2 regions of the Nocardiopsis sp. NPDC007018 genome follow, and region 2 is predicted to be linked to the other one. Evidence: predicted binding sites of a transcription regulator. Region 2 holds the regulator's gene; the other holds the start of a gene.
The links. Region 2 encodes LexA, which represses DNA repair genes until DNA is damaged. Its sites were predicted from a motif close to TCGAACANNTGTTCGA; they were not measured.
Positions count from the first base shown of each region.

Region 1: uvrA (excinuclease ABC subunit UvrA) is a predicted target of LexA. The motif match lies at 773-788, and genes of this name have one in related genera.

Region 1 is NZ_JBEYHA010000021.1:15,063-22,548, forward strand. It holds gene ABZ635_RS14085 (TerC family protein) at 1-705, shown strand, start outside; gene uvrA (excinuclease ABC subunit UvrA) at 1,051-3,885, shown strand; gene ABZ635_RS14095 (VOC family protein) at 3,995-4,363, shown strand; gene ABZ635_RS14100 (hypothetical protein) at 4,530-5,339, shown strand; gene ABZ635_RS14105 (Rieske (2Fe-2S) protein) at 5,567-5,953, shown strand; gene ABZ635_RS14110 (mechanosensitive ion channel domain-containing protein) at 6,015-7,172, opposite strand; gene uvrC (excinuclease ABC subunit UvrC) at 7,352-7,486, shown strand, end outside.
Region 2 is NZ_JBEYHA010000012.1:12,985-20,470, forward strand. It holds gene leuS (leucine--tRNA ligase) at 1-156, shown strand, start outside; gene ABZ635_RS08995 (hypothetical protein) at 220-855, shown strand; gene ABZ635_RS09000 (hypothetical protein) at 852-1,523, shown strand; gene ABZ635_RS09005 (alpha/beta fold hydrolase) at 1,539-2,540, opposite strand; gene lexA (transcriptional repressor LexA) at 2,678-3,352, opposite strand; gene nrdR (transcriptional regulator NrdR) at 4,013-4,489, shown strand; gene ABZ635_RS09020 (vitamin B12-dependent ribonucleotide reductase) at 4,631-7,378, shown strand; gene ABZ635_RS09025 (cytochrome P450) at 7,448-7,486, opposite strand, start outside.

The DNA.
Region 1 (7,486 bases), on a different contig from region 2:
GAGGTCCTGCTCGTCGGCATCGTCATCGCGATCGTCATGCGCGGCATCTTCATCGTGCTGGGCGCGCAGGTCATCAACGCCTGGAGCGAGGTCTTCTACCTCTTCGGCGTCTTCCTCATCTACACCGGCTACAAGATCGTCCGCGACCACGTCAAGGGTGACGACGAGGACAAGGACTTCACCCAGACCCCGGTCGTGCGGCTGGTCAAGCGGTTCTGGCCGGTGACCAAGGACTACCACGGCGCCAAGCTGACCGTGAAGCTCGACGGCCGCCGCCACGTGACCCCGATGCTGCTGGTGATCGTCGCCATCGGCGTCATCGACCTCGTCTTCGCCGTCGACTCCATCCCGGCCATCTTCGGCCTGACGCAGGACGCCTACATCGTCTTCACCGCCAACGCCTTCGCCCTGATGGGTCTGCGCCAGCTGTACTTCCTGCTGGCCGGTCTGATGGACCGCCTCGCCTACATCAGCTGGGGTCTGTCGGCGATCATGGTGTTCATCGGCGTGAAGATGATCCTGCACGCGCTGCACGAGAACGGCGTGCACGTGATCGACATCGGTATCGGCACCTCGCTCACCGTCATCCTGGGCATCATGACCGTCACCATCATCGGCAGCCTGGTCAAGTCCGGTGTGGACCAGCGCAGGCAGGCGGCCGAGGCCGTGGACGGGGACCGGGACACCAAGGTCGACCGCCCCTGATCCCGAACCACCCCGTTCCCGGACGTTGTGGCGCCCCGAGGGCACCGACCCGGGAAACCCCTCCGATTCGAACGGTTGTTCGCCTATAGTGGTGGTGTCCCGGCGCTCACGCGTCGGGGCACCGCCATTTTCGCGTGCCGGAAGAAACCGCCCCGGGTGATCGTTAGTGTTGACGGAGACGGGGGGACACGCGCTCCCCGACATCCCCTGAGCGGCCCGGTTCCGGGTCAGCGGCGGCCCCCGAGGGGCCCGCGACCGCCTCAACGCGAAGCCATACACGGGTCCACCGACGTCATGTGACGTGGTCAGCGTCCTGTGCGTCAGAGCCGAAGGATGTCTCACTCGATGGTCGAACAACTCGTGGTCCGTGGAGCACGGGAGCACAACCTCAAGGACGTGTCGCTGGACCTGCCCCGGGACGCGATGATCGTGTTCACCGGCCTGTCCGGTTCGGGCAAGTCCTCACTCGCCTTCGACACGATCTTCGCCGAGGGCCAGCGCCGCTACGTCGAGTCCCTCTCGGCGTACGCGCGGCAGTTCCTGGGGCAGATGGACAAGCCCGACGTCGACTTCATCGAGGGCCTGTCCCCGGCGGTCTCCATCGACCAGAAGTCGACCAGCCGCAACCCGCGCTCCACCGTCGGCACCATCACCGAGGTCTACGACTACCTGCGCCTGCTCTGGGCCCGCGTGGGCGTTCCGCACTGTCCGGAGTGCCACCGCGAGATCGCCCGGCAGACGCCGCAGCAGATCGTCGACCGGGTCATGGAGATGACCGAGGGCACGCGCTTCCAGGTGCTGGCCCCGGTCGTGCGCGGCCGCAAGGGCGAGTACGTCGAACTCTTCAAGGACCTGCAGTCCAAGGGCTACACGCGCGCCGTCGTCGACGGCCAGGCGGTCCGGTTGGACGAGGCCCCCAAGCTGGGCCGCTACGACAAGCACGACATCGCCGTGGTCGTGGACCGTCTCGCCGTCAAGCCCGGCGCGAACGGGCGGCTCACCGACTCGGTCGAGACCGCGCTCAAGCTGGCCGGGGGCACCATCGTCCTGGACTTCGTGGACCTGGAGTCCGACGACCCCGAGCGCGAGAAGGTCTTCTCCGAGCACCTCTACTGCCCCTACGACGACCTCTCCTTCGAGCAGCTCGAACCGCGCTCCTTCTCCTTCAACGCGCCCTACGGCGCCTGCCCGGACTGCTCCGGCCTGGGCACCCGGATGGAGGTCGACGCGGACCTGCTGGTCCCCGACCCGGAGAAGACCCTGGCCGAGGGCGCCATCGCCCCGTGGTCGGGCGGGCCCAACGGCGGCTACTGGGAACGCATCCTCAAGGCGCTGGGCGAGGCGGTGGGCTTCGACACCGACACCTCCTGGGAACGTCTGCCGCGCCGGGCCCGCAAGGCGATCCTGGAGGGCCACGACACCCAGGTCCACGTCAGCTACCGCAACCGGTACGGGCGCAGCCGCTCCTACTACACCGAGTTCGAGGGCGTGGTGCCCTGGGTGAAGCGCCGCCACTCCGAGGTGGAGAGCGACCACACCCGCGAGCGCCTCGAGGGCTACATGCGCTCGGTGCCCTGCCCCACGTGTGACGGCACCCGGCTCAAGCCGGTCGTCCTCGCGGTGACGGTGGGCGGCAAGTCCATCGCCGAGGTGGCCTCGATGGCACTCGGCGAGAGCGCCGCCTTCCTGGCCGGGCTGCGGCTCTCCGACCGCGACATGGTGATCGCCGCGCAGGTGCTCAAGGAGATCAACGCCCGGCTCGGGTTCCTGCTCGACGTGGGTCTGGACTACCTGAGCCTGGCCCGCTCCTCCGGATCGCTCTCCGGCGGCGAGGCCCAGCGCATCCGGCTGGCTACCCAGATCGGCTCCGGCCTGGTGGGCGTGCTCTACGTCCTGGACGAGCCCTCCATCGGCCTGCACCAGCGCGACAACGCCCGGCTGTTGGAGACCCTCCAGCGGCTGCGCGACATCGGCAACACCCTCATCGTGGTCGAGCACGACGAGGACACCATCCGCGCCGCCGACTGGGTCGTGGACATCGGTCCCGGCGCGGGCGAGCACGGCGGTCACGTCGTGGTCTCGGGCATCGTGGACGAACTGCTCACCTCGGCCGACTCGTTGACCGGCGACTACCTGGCCGGGCGGCGCGCGATCGAGCTGCCCGCCGAGCGGCGTCCGCTGACCAGGGGGCACGAGCTGGTGGTCCGGGGCGCCCGGGAGAACAACCTGCACGGGATCGACGTGTCCTTCCCGCTGGGCGTGTTCACCGCGGTCACCGGCGTGTCCGGCTCCGGCAAGTCCACGCTGGTCAACGAGATCCTGTACAAGGCCCTGGCCAAGGAGCTCAACGGGGCGCGCGACGTGCCCGGCCGTCACCTGCGGGTGAACGGAATGAACAAGGTCGACAAGGTGGTGCACGTCGACCAGAGCCCGATCGGCCGCACGCCGCGCTCCAACCCGGCCACCTACTCCGGCGTCTTCGACCACGTACGCAAGCTGTTCGCGCAGACCACCGACGCCAAGACGCGCGGCTACCAGCCGGGCCGGTTCTCGTTCAACGTCAAGGGCGGCCGCTGCGAGGCCTGCTCCGGTGACGGCACGCTCCGGATCGAGATGCAGTTCCTGCCTGACGTGTACGTTCCCTGCGAGGTCTGCCACGGAGCCCGGTACAACCGGGAGACCCTCCAGGTGAAGTACAAGGGCAAGAACATCGCCGAGGTACTGGACATGCCGATCTCGGAGGCCCTGGAGTTCTTCGAGCCGGTCAACGCGATCCGCCGCCACCTCCAGACGCTGGCCGACGTCGGTCTGGGCTACGTGCGCCTGGGCCAGCCCGCCACGACGCTCTCCGGCGGCGAGGCCCAGCGCGTGAAGCTCGCCGCCGAGCTCCAGCGCCGGTCCACCGGTCGGACGGTGTACGTGCTCGACGAGCCCACCACGGGCCTGCACTTCGAGGACATCCGCAAGCTGCTGGGGGTCCTCAACCGGCTGACCGACACCGGTAACACGGTGATCGTCATCGAGCACAACCTCGACGTGATCAAGACGGCCGACCACGTCATCGACATGGGACCCGAGGGCGGTTCCGGCGGTGGCACGCTCGTGGCCGAGGGCACCCCGGAGGAGGTCGCCGCGGTCGCGGAGTCCTACACCGGGCGGTTCCTCGCCAAGATGCTCTGAGCCCGTCCCGACCACCCGCGCGCCCGGCGCCCGCACGGCCTCCGTGCGGGCGCCGCGCCGTCTCCCGGGGGCCTTTCCCGGGCGCGGGTTCTCCGGCAGGCTGGCCACCATGATCGGACGACTGCGCGCTGTGACTCTCGACTGCCCCGACCCCGGGGCGCTGGCCGACTTCTACTCGGAGCTGTTGGGCATGCCCGTGACCCGACGCGACCACGACTGGGCGGGGATCGGTGACGGGACCCGGCCCGTGATCGACTTCCAGCGGGTGGAGGACCACCGGGCTCCGGACTGGCCGGACCCCGATCGCCCCCAGCAGATGCACTTCGAGATCCGGGTGGAGGACATCGGTGTCGCCCACGAGCGGGTCACGGCGCTGGGCGCCCGTCTGCTGGCGGTGTCCGAGGAGCGCCCCGACAACCTGTACCGGGTGTACGCCGACCCCGCCGGGCACCCGTTCTGTCTGGAGTTCACGGCGTGACCGCAGTCGGCCAGTCGTCGCGCGGACCTTCCCCTCCGGCGCCCGGGGGCGCTTCAATGGCCTCAACCCGCTGAGAACAGAGTGTCCCCCGAGCCGCGTGTGGCGGCCGGTCCTTCGGGGCCGGACCCGCTTCGCCGCCGCGTTCTCACGAGTACGAGAGGGCGATGTGCCTCTTCACCGCACGTTCAAGAAGACCCAGCAGCAGAAGCTCCCCCCGGGTGACTGGCGCAGTCTCAGGTTCGACGTCGACGACCGGGGCGAGGAGGGCAAGTTCTTCGCTCTGGTGGGCCAGCACGAGCCCCAGGGAGCGCTCTACGACCTGACCGTCGGCGTGGTCATCGAAGGGGTCGACCCCGGCGCCGAGGTGCAGTTGCGCGCCAGCGAGTACGTCAGGGCCGAGGACGAGTGGGTCGTGGCTCGGGAGCGGCCGATCGACAGCCCGGTGCACGCGAACGGCAGGGCGCACTTCACCTACACGTGGAAGGACTACCTGGAGCCGGGGCGCAGGGTGCGCGTCCGGGTGGCCCAGTTCGGTGGTTCACCGGCCGTCATCCTCAAGGCGGAGGCGACCGCGATCTTCTGGCCGGAGGGCCACGAGGAGCCCGGGCGCGAACAGACCGCTCCGCAGCAGGCGCACGCCCAGCCGTACCCGCAGCCCCACCCCTACGGGCCGCAGCAGCCGTACGGTCAGCCCCAGCCCTACGGCCAGCCTCCGGCCTACGGCGCGCCCGGCCACCACGCGCCGCCGCCCGGCGCTCCCGGCGGGCAGCCGCCGCAGGGCGCCTACCCGCCCCCGGCCCCGGGTGACCACTCGCCGGTGCCGCCCGGCGCAGCGCCCTACGGTCAGCCGTATCCGGGCACGGACGCCCACGGTCAGCCGCATCCCGGTCACGGCGCCTACCCGCCCCCGCACGAGCCCGACGCGTACCCGCCCCGGGATCAGGGCGAGTACCCGCCGCACACGCCGCAGGGCTGACGGCTCGGGCACGGCCGCTCGCTCCCTCCCGGACGGGGGAGCGGGTGGCCTCGCACGTTCGGACGCTCCGTGGCACCACGGGTGGGCGCGGTCGGCCGCACGTCGCTCTCCCCGTGCCCCGGGGCCGGTGCGGGGCACCCGACCCGACCTACTACGATTCGTAGTGGAATTCAGGCGCAGGTGAGGAGCGGTCGGTCGTGGCTGGAACGAGGGCATGCGGGTGCGGGGTGAGCAGGCGCCGTCTGTTCGGGACGGCTGGGGCGGCCGCCGCCGTGACCGCCGTGAGCGCCTGTGGTGAGCCCCCCGCCCCCCAGGAGGTGCGCCGGGGCCACGTGGTCGGTCAGACCACGGACGTCCCGGAGGGCGGCGGAGCGGTCTTCAGCCACAGCAAGCTGGTGGTGACCCAGCCCGAGGAGGGCGAGTACAGGGCGTTCAGCGCGGCCTGCACCCACGGCGGCTGCACGGTCCAGGAGGTCGAGGACGAGGTCATCCGCTGCCTGTGCCACGGGAGCGAGTTCGACATCACCTCCGGCGAGGTCGTCAAGGGCCCGGCGGAGGAACCCCTGGAGGAGTTCACCGTCTCCATCGACGGGACCGACATCATCCTCGACTGACCGCCCGCACACGACGGAGCCCCACCGGATTCGGTGGGGCTCCGTCGTGTGTACGGGGGGCTCAGACCTCTTCGGCGTTGCCCGACCGCGCCGAACCCTCGCTGTCGACGCGCGCCGGGACCGAGGCGGAGGAGTTCCGGCGAAACGCCGAGGTCGGGAACCGTGCCGCGTAGTCGGACTCGTCGTCTCCGGCGCCGACGAACTCCGTGCGGTTGCGCGGCAGGGACTCGGGGTAGTGGGTGGCCAGCCAGGTGACCAGGTGCTCGCGGATCTCGCACGCGATGTTCCACTGGTTGCCGGTGTCGGAGGCGGTGGCCACCACCCGGACCATGACCTCACCGGACTCGGTGATGTCCACGACCTGGCAGGACCAGCTGCGCCCGTCCCAGAACTTGCTGGCGGTGATCAGACGGCCGGTCTCCTCGCGCAGGTCCGCGATGGGCACCTCCCAGTCGAGGGGGAGCTGGACCTTGGCGGTGATGTTCGTCCCGGCCTTGGTCCAGTTCTCGAAACTGGTGGTGGTGAAGTTGGCGACCGGGACCACGAGGCGGCGCTCGTCCCAGATCTTGATGGTGACGTTGACCAGGCTGAGTTCCTCGACCCGGCCCCACTCGCCCTCGACGACCACCACGTCACCGATGCGCAGGGCGTCGCTGAAGGCCAGCTGGAGTCCCGCGAACAGGTTGCCCAGGGTCGACTGGGCCGCGACACCGGCGACGATACCGATGACGCCGGCGGAGGCCAGGAGTCCGGCGCCGAGCGCCTGGACCTCGGGGAAGGTGAAGAGGATCGAGGCGATGGCCAGGACCACGATGATCGAGGTGATGACCCGGCGCAGCAGCCGCACCTGGGTCTGGAGCCGACGGGCCCGGCGGTCGGCGTCGCCGTTGCGCGCGGAGAGGCGCTCCAGCACCATGTCGGTGGCCGCGTAGGCCAGGCTGATCCCGAGCGCGGTCAGGGTGGCGATCATGAGGATCGTCATCGCGTGGTCGATGGTCTGGAAGGTGCTCCAGGCCACGTCGCCCCGGCTGGGGAGCGCGAGGTTGGCGCCCGCGACCGCCGCTGCGGTGTACGCGGTGACCGCCGAACGCGCGACCACGTAGCGGGCCATCGGCCAGACCTTGCCCAACTTGTGGTTGAGCAGCCACTGGAGGACGAAGACCAGGGCCATCGAGACCGAGACGGCGATGCCGATCGCGATCCACTGGGAGACGGACACGTCGAAGCGCCCCCTTGTCGTTCATGTCGGGAAGTTCAGCTGTACCCGCCCAACCTAGACCATGCAGATATCCAATCGTGACCATTGCTTGGACGGATTCCTCCGGAGTGACCCGCTCCACGGGGGCGCGTCGCGCGGACCGGTGGCCGTCTGTCCCCGGGAGCGACCAGAATGGGGGTATGGCTGCGACTCCACACCTGCGCCCCGCCCCCGGTTCCCTTCCGACCGAGCCGGGCGTCTACCGATTCCGGGACGCCTCCGGCCGGGTCATCTACGTGGGCAAGGCCAAGAACCTGCGGTCGAGACTGTCCTCC
Region 2 (7,486 bases):
GTCCGGGACAAGCTGTCGGTCTCTCCCGACATCGACCCCGCCGAGCTCGAGCGGCTGGCCCTGGCCTCGGAGAAGGCCCAGGGCTTCATCGGGGACAAGACCGTGCGCAAGGTCATCGTCCGCGCGCCCAAGCTGGTGAACATCGTCGTCGGCTGATCCGTCGTGCGGGGCGGTGGTCGCGGCCGCGACCACCGCCCTCTACCTTGGGTGTGACAACTGATGGGGAGGCGGTGGCCGGTGGGCTCTGCGACGGGTGCTGGACCCCGGCCCTGGGTACGGGCGGCTGTCGTGGTGACGGGCACCGTGGTGGTCTCCACCGCCGCGGTCGGCGGTGGCCTCTGGCTCACGGGGGACGACCCCGACCAGCCGCACGGCGGCGACGCCCACACCTCGGCGCCACCGTGCGGGGTGGTCCCCGAGGACGCCGTCGCCCGGGCACTGCCCGGCGCGGTCCTGGAGACCGACACCGGGGGTCCCGTGGCGGGTGGAGAGGGCACGGCGTGCGTGTGGACCACCGCCGGGCTCGACACCGACCCCCAGGGTGTGCTGCGGGTGGACCTGTCGGCGCGCTTCACCGACGCCTCGGCCGAACCCGTCGTCACCGGTGACGAGGCCGCGGCCCGCGCCCAGGAGGACGTGGTCCCGCAGCGCGGTCGGCCGGTGGAGCTGGGCTCCGGAGGCCGGGCCGAGGTCTGGCGCGGTCAGGTCCCCGGCACCGCCGAACTCGCCTTCCACCACGACAACCTCCTGGTCCGCGTGTCCTACAGCGCGGTGGAGGAGGACGATCCCGTGCCCTTCGACCGTGCCCGAGAGACCGTGGTGGGCTTCGCCGAACAGCTGGGGGAGGTCCTGTGAGTTCCCCGCACCCCGGCCCCCCGCCCGTCTCCGGTCCCCGCGAGGACCCCGGGGCCACCCCGCCGCAGAGCCGGGCGCTGGCCGTCACCCTGCTGGTCGTGCTCGTCGCGGCCGTCCTCGCCCTGGCGGGCTGGCTCGCCTGGTACCTGCTCGGCGACCGCGTGGAACGCGGAGAGTTCGAGGCGGCCCCCGAGTGCGGGGTTGGGGAGACCGATACCCTCGCCGATCTGGTGCCCGATTACGAGAACGAGCTCGAGGAGACCGTGGGCACCGCCCAGGACGCGTTCGGCACCGGATGGCAGTGCCGCTGGGCCACGCCCGAGGGCACCGGCGGCTCCGTGCCCTCCGCCGCCACCCTCGTCCTGGTCGCGGCCCCCGTCGAGGGAGGCGAGGACACCGCCGCCGACACCCTGCGCGCCACGGCGGACGGCAACGACGCCAGCCCGGTCGACGGTCTCGGAGACGAGGCCCTCACCTGGGTGGAGGAGGGCGCCTTCGAGGTGGGCTGCGTGGGGGTGCGGGTCTCCAACCTGTACCTGGAGTCCTGCTACACCGCCGCCACCGACTACGACGCACTCGACTCCCTGGACGGCGCGACGGCGCAGGAGAGGGCCCAGCTCCTCGCCCGCTCCGTCGTGGACCAGCTGCCCGCCCCCGAGGACGACTAGGGCGGCTCCGCCCCGTTACCAGAGGCCGTCGAGGAAGCGCTCCAGCGCCGGGGCCACGTCGGGGGAGAACGCGCGGTCCGCGTCGGGTGCGACGGCCCCGGGGGAGTCGTCGTACTCCCGCAGGATGTGGTCGGCCCCGGCCAGGTCCACCCGCTCGGCGCCGGGCAGACCGGTCATGAGCCGGTCGACCTCCTCCTGGTTCACCTGCGCGTCCCGCTCGCCCCACAGGACCAGCACCGGGGTGTTCTCGGGCAGGTCCTCGGCCAGCTCCACCGGGTCGAAGGCGTCGATCCAGGCCAGGTAGTCGGCGCCGTTCTCGTCGAACAGGCCGGTGGCGTCGGTCTCGGGCAGGGCGCGGCCGGAGCGGACCGAGGCCCGCCCCGCCCGCAGGTCGGACAGCATCCGCGCGGCGCCCGCCTCGTCGATGCCGCCCTGGGCCTCGGCGACGCGCACCTGCTCGGAGACCTGCCGGTCGATCAGGTCGAGCATGCGCGTACCCGGCGGGGCGGCCAGTACCAGGGCGGGTTCCGCGTCGAGGACCTCATGGGCGCGCAGTGCGAACAGGGCCCCCTCGCTGTGCCCCAGGACGAGGGTGCGCTCGGGGTCCACCTCGGGCTGGGCGACCAGCTCGGCGTAGGCGGCGGCCATCTGCCGGTCGAAGACCAGCGGGTCCACCGGTTGGTCGAGGGCCTCCTCCTCGGCCTCGCTCATCCGGTCCGGGTCGGCGCTGCCGAACTTGTCGTAGCGCAGGGACGCCGCCCCGGCGCTGGTCAGCACGCGGGCGAGGTTGAGGTTGGTGTCGGCGTCGGGGCGCACACTGCCGTTGCCGTCGCGGTCGGTGGGGCCGCTGCCCGAGATGATGAGTACCCCGGGGACGGTGCCGCCGGTGTCGGCGGGCGCGGTGAAGGTTCCGGGCACCGTGAAGCCGCCGCCCTCGAAGGAGACCTCGCGTTCCCGCCCGGGGGCGCCGGGCAGCACCGGGTCGGCGCCGTCGTCGGGCGCGCACGCGCTGACCATCAGGACCGCGGCGGCCACGGAGGCGGCCAGGGCGGCCCGGAGCCGGTGCGGGGCGGGAGGAACGGGAGCGCAGGCAGGTGTCGACACGCCCTCAGCGTAGCGGCCCGCCCCGCGCCCCCGGCTCCGGGACCAGTAGCTCAGACGCGGCGCATGACCGTGACGACCTTGCCGAGGATGGTGGCCTGGTCGCCCTGGATGGGCTCGTAGGCGTCGTTGCGCGGCATCAGCCACACGTGCCCGTCCGGCTCCCGGCGCAGCACCTTGACGGTCGCCTCGTCGTCGAGCAGCGCCGCGACGATGTCGCCGTTCTCGGCGGTCTGCTGCTGGCGCACCACGACCAGGTCGCCGTCGGTGATCGCGGCGTCGATCATGGAGTCGCCGACCACGGTGAGCATGAACAGGCGCCCCTCACCGACCAGCTGCCGGGGGAGCGCCAGGACGTCCTCGACCGCCTCCTCGGCCAGGATCGGGCCGCCGGCGGCGATCCGGCCGACCAGCGGGACGGACGCCGCGCGGGTGGAGTCGGCGGTGAGCTCCTCCTGGGTGAGGGTCTGGGAGGCCCCGCGGCCGGGGGTGCGCAGCTCCACGGCGCGCGGCCGGTTCTGGTCCCGGTGCAGGTACCCCTTGCGCTGGAGCACCTTGAGCTGATGCGCCACGCTGGAGGGGCTGGACAGGCCGACCGTGTCGCCGATCTCCCGGATGGACGGCGGGTACCCCCGCTCGCGGACGTACTTCTGGATGCAGTTGAGGACGCTCTGCTGGCGTGCGGTGAGTCTGGGGGTGTCGGGCGCGGACGCGCCCGGGTCGCCCACGGGCGAAAGAACGGTGGTGGGTCCTGAGCCGACGGCTCCGGGCTTGTCCTCCGGCACGGCCGGGCCTCCTCGGTGTTCGGTTCGGTCAGGGCCCGCGTGTGCGGCCGGTCACGGGCCACGCGGACCGGACGGCGAAGCCGGTGTGAAATCAAGGTCAACTTTAGTCGTTGCACACGGTGATATCAAACAAGCGTTCGAGAAGCCGTGGACGGGTCCCGGCGATTTCCCATTGTGTTTTCGCGCGCCGATTTTCCGGGTCGCACATATGCGCGGACACGAGGGGGGCCGTTGTCGTCCGAATGCGCGACCTCCGTATGGGGTTCGTCTCGCGTCGCCGCGTCCGCGTCGCGCGCCGGACGGGCGCGGGGGAATTCGGACGCGTCACGGTGTGGCGTCCGGCGGGCCGCGCGCCCGCGCCCCCTTATCCTGGGAAACGGCTCCCAGGGCCGCACATCCCCGTTTCCACCTCCCCGAACCGTGTGCTTCGGCGCCCCCTGTCCCGGGATTGGGGACACGCCGGTGCCAGGGTTGCGGGCGTCCGTCTCAACACCTAGGTTCGACCACAACATCTGGTGTTGGCATGGGGGCTGTGGTCAACAAGTTGTGGTTAAGTAGAAGCCTAGGGTTGTTGGTCGGGTAGAGAAAGCCAGGTGAACCGGGATGCACTGTCCGTTCTGCCGTCATCCGGACACCAGGGTGATCGACAGCAGGTCCACAGACGACGGCGCGGCCATCCGCCGCAGACGGACCTGCCCCGTCTGCGAGCGCCGCTTCACCACCCAGGAGACCGTCCTGCTGATGGTGGCCAAGCGCTCCGGGGTGACCGAACCCTTCAGCCGCACCAAGATCATCGCCGGAGTGCGCCGCGCCTGCCAGGGCCGCCCCGTGTCCGAGGACGCCCTCGCCAAACTCGGCCAGCAGGTCGAGGAGGAGATCCGCGGCCGGGGAGTGGCCGAGGTGCCCGCGCACGAGATCGGCCTGGCCATCCTGGGCCCCATGCGCGACCTGGACGAGGTCGCCTACCTGCACTTCGCCAGCGTCTACCGTGGGTTCGAGAGCCTCGCCGACTTCGAGGCCGAGATCGCCAGCCTGCGACAGGACCGCGAGGGGGAGCCCGTGGTCGACACCACCGGGTAGCACGGGCCGCGCCGGTACGGCCACCGCGAGGTGGGCGGGAGCACGGCGAACGCCGCGCCCTCCGCGCCACCCCGAACACACATGAGACGTCCGCGCGGTCAACGCCGGGTCCGCGCATGACCTTCGGGGGGAGACACCGCCATGGCACGCAAGAGCAGCGGTACGACGGGGCGCGCGGCCGGGGGGCTGACGATCGACCGGTTCAACACCACCGAGGGCGTCCACCCGTACGACACCCTGGAGTGGGAACTCCGCGACGTCGTCATCACCAACTGGCGCGACGGGTCCGTCAACTTCGAGCAGCGCGGCGTCGAGTTCCCCGCCAGCTGGTCCGTGAACGCCACCCAGATCGTCGCGAGCAAGTACTTCCGGGGCACCGTGGGCACCCCCGAACGCGAGTGGAGCCTCAAGCAGCTCATCGACCGCGTCGTGGGCGTCTACACCGAGACCGGCCGCTCCCACGGCTACTTCGCCACCGACAAGGACGCCGAGGTCTTCGACCACGAGCTCAAGTACGCCCTGGCCCACCAGCTGTTCAGCTTCAACTCCCCGGTCTGGTTCAACGTCGGAACCACCTCGAAGGCCCAGGTCTCCGCCTGCTTCATCCTGTCCGTGGACGACACCATGGAGTCGATCCTGGACTGGTACAAGGAGGAGGGGCTGATCTTCAAGGGCGGCTCCGGTGCCGGAGTGAACCTGTCGCGCATCCGTTCCAGCAAGGAGCTCCTGTCCTCCGGCGGTTCCGCCTCGGGCCCGGTCTCGTTCATGAGGGGCGCCGACGCCTCCGCCGGGACCATCAAGTCCGGCGGCGCCACCCGGCGGGCGGCCAAGATGGTGGTGCTCGACGTGGACCACCCCGACATCGAGGAGTTCGTCGAGACCAAGGCCCGCGAGGAGCACAAGATCCGCGCCCTGCGCGACGCGGGCTTCGACGTCGACCTGGGCGGCGACGACATGTTCAGCGTCCAGTACCAGAACGCCAACAACTCCGTGCGGGTGACGGACGCCTTCATGCGCGCCGTGGAGACCGGCTCCGAGTTCGGCCTGACCTCCCGCACCACCGGCGAGGTCATCGCCACCGTCGACGCCCGGGACCTCTTCCACCGCATGGCCCGGGCCGCCTGGGAGTGCGCCGACCCCGGCATCCAGTACGACGGCACCATCCAGGACTGGCACACCACCCCCGAGAGCGGCCGCATCACCGCGAGCAACCCGTGTAGCGAGTACCTCAGCCTGGACGACTCGTCCTGCAACCTGGCCTCCGTCAACCTGCTCAAGTTCCTGCGCGAGGACGACACGTTCGACGCCGAGGGCCTCACCCGCCTCGTCGAACTGGTGATCACGGCGATGGACGTCTCCATCACCTTCGCCGACTTCCCCACGGAGCGGATCGGTGAGACCACCCGCGCCTACCGGCAGCTGGGGATCGGCTACGCGAACCTGGGCGCCCTGCTCATGGCCACCGGCCACGCCTACGACTCGGAGGGCGGACGGGCCGTGGCCGCCTCGGTCACCTCGCTGATGACCGCCGCCGCCTACCGGCGCGGGGCCGAACTCGCCGGGGTGGTCGGCCCCTACGAGGGCTACGGGCGCAACGCGAAGGCCCACGAACGGGTCGTGCTCAAACACGCGGCGGCCAACGACGACCTGCGCCCCGTCGGGACCCTGGAGGAACCCGTCCACGCGGCCGCCACCGAGGAGTGGGCCCGGTGCCTGGAGGTCGGTCGACGCCACGGATGGCGCAACGCCCAGGCCAGCCTCCTCGCCCCCACGGGCACCATCGGGTTCATGATGGACTGCGACACGACCGGAATCGAACCCGACTTCTCCCTGGTCAAGTACAAGAAGCTGGTCGGCGGCGGCTCCATGCGGATCGTGAACCAGGCGATCCCCCGCGCACTGCGCAACCTGGGGTACCCGGACGAGCAGATCACACCGATCGTCGACCACGTGGCGGAGCACGGGCACGTGGTCGACGCGCCCGGGCTGCGGCGGGAACACTACGAGGTGTTCGACTGCGCGATGGGGCGCCGCTACATCCAGCCCATGGGGCACGTGCGCATGATGGCGGCCACCCAGCCGTTCCTGTCGGGGGCGATCTCCAAGACGGTGAACGTTCCGGAGGCCGCGACCGTCACCGACTTCGAGGAGATCTACCACGAGGGTTGGCGGCTGGGACTCAAGGCACTGGCGGTCTACCGGGACAACTGCAAGGTGGGGCAGCCGCTGTCCGCCTCGGGGACGTCGGGGGAGGCGGGCGAGGCGCCCCAACCGGTGCGGCGGCGCCTGCCCAAGAAGCGGCCGAGTGAGACCACCTCGTTCTCCGTGGGCGGAGCCGAGGGCTACATCACGGCGGGCTCCTACCCGGACAGCGGGCTCGGAGAGGTGTTCCTCAAGCTCGGCAAGCAGGGCTCCACCCTGGCCGGGGTGATGGACGCCTTCTCCATCGCGATCTCCATCGCCCTCCAGTACGGGGTGCCGCTGGAGACCTACGTGGAGAAGTTCACCAACATGCGGTTCGACCCGGCGGGCATGACGGACGATCCGGACATCCGGATGGCGCAGTCGGTGGTGGACTACATCTTCCGCCGCCTGGCCCTGGACCACCTTCCACACGAGGAGCGGGCGGCTCTGGGGGTCCTCTCCGCCTCGGAGCGCGAGGCCCGGCTCCACGCCGAGGACCCGGCCCAGGCGGCCGTGCAGGTGGAGTCGTACGCGCAGTCGGCCGCCCCGAGCGAGGCCCCGGCGGGGGAGGGCCACCCCAGCGAGCACTTCTCCGAGGGGTTCGTGGCCGACGCGCCCCTGTGCACCACGTGCGGGACCAGGATGCGCCCGGCCGGCAGCTGCTACGCGTGCGAGGGCTGCGGCGCCACCAGCGGTTGCAGCTGAGGGGGCACGCCACCCCGAAGGGGATGGGAGGAGGCTCCGGGGCGGCGTGCGGTCGGGGAGGCTCCGGCGTCAGCCCCAGAGCCCGAACCGCCGCCACCAGGGGGTGGG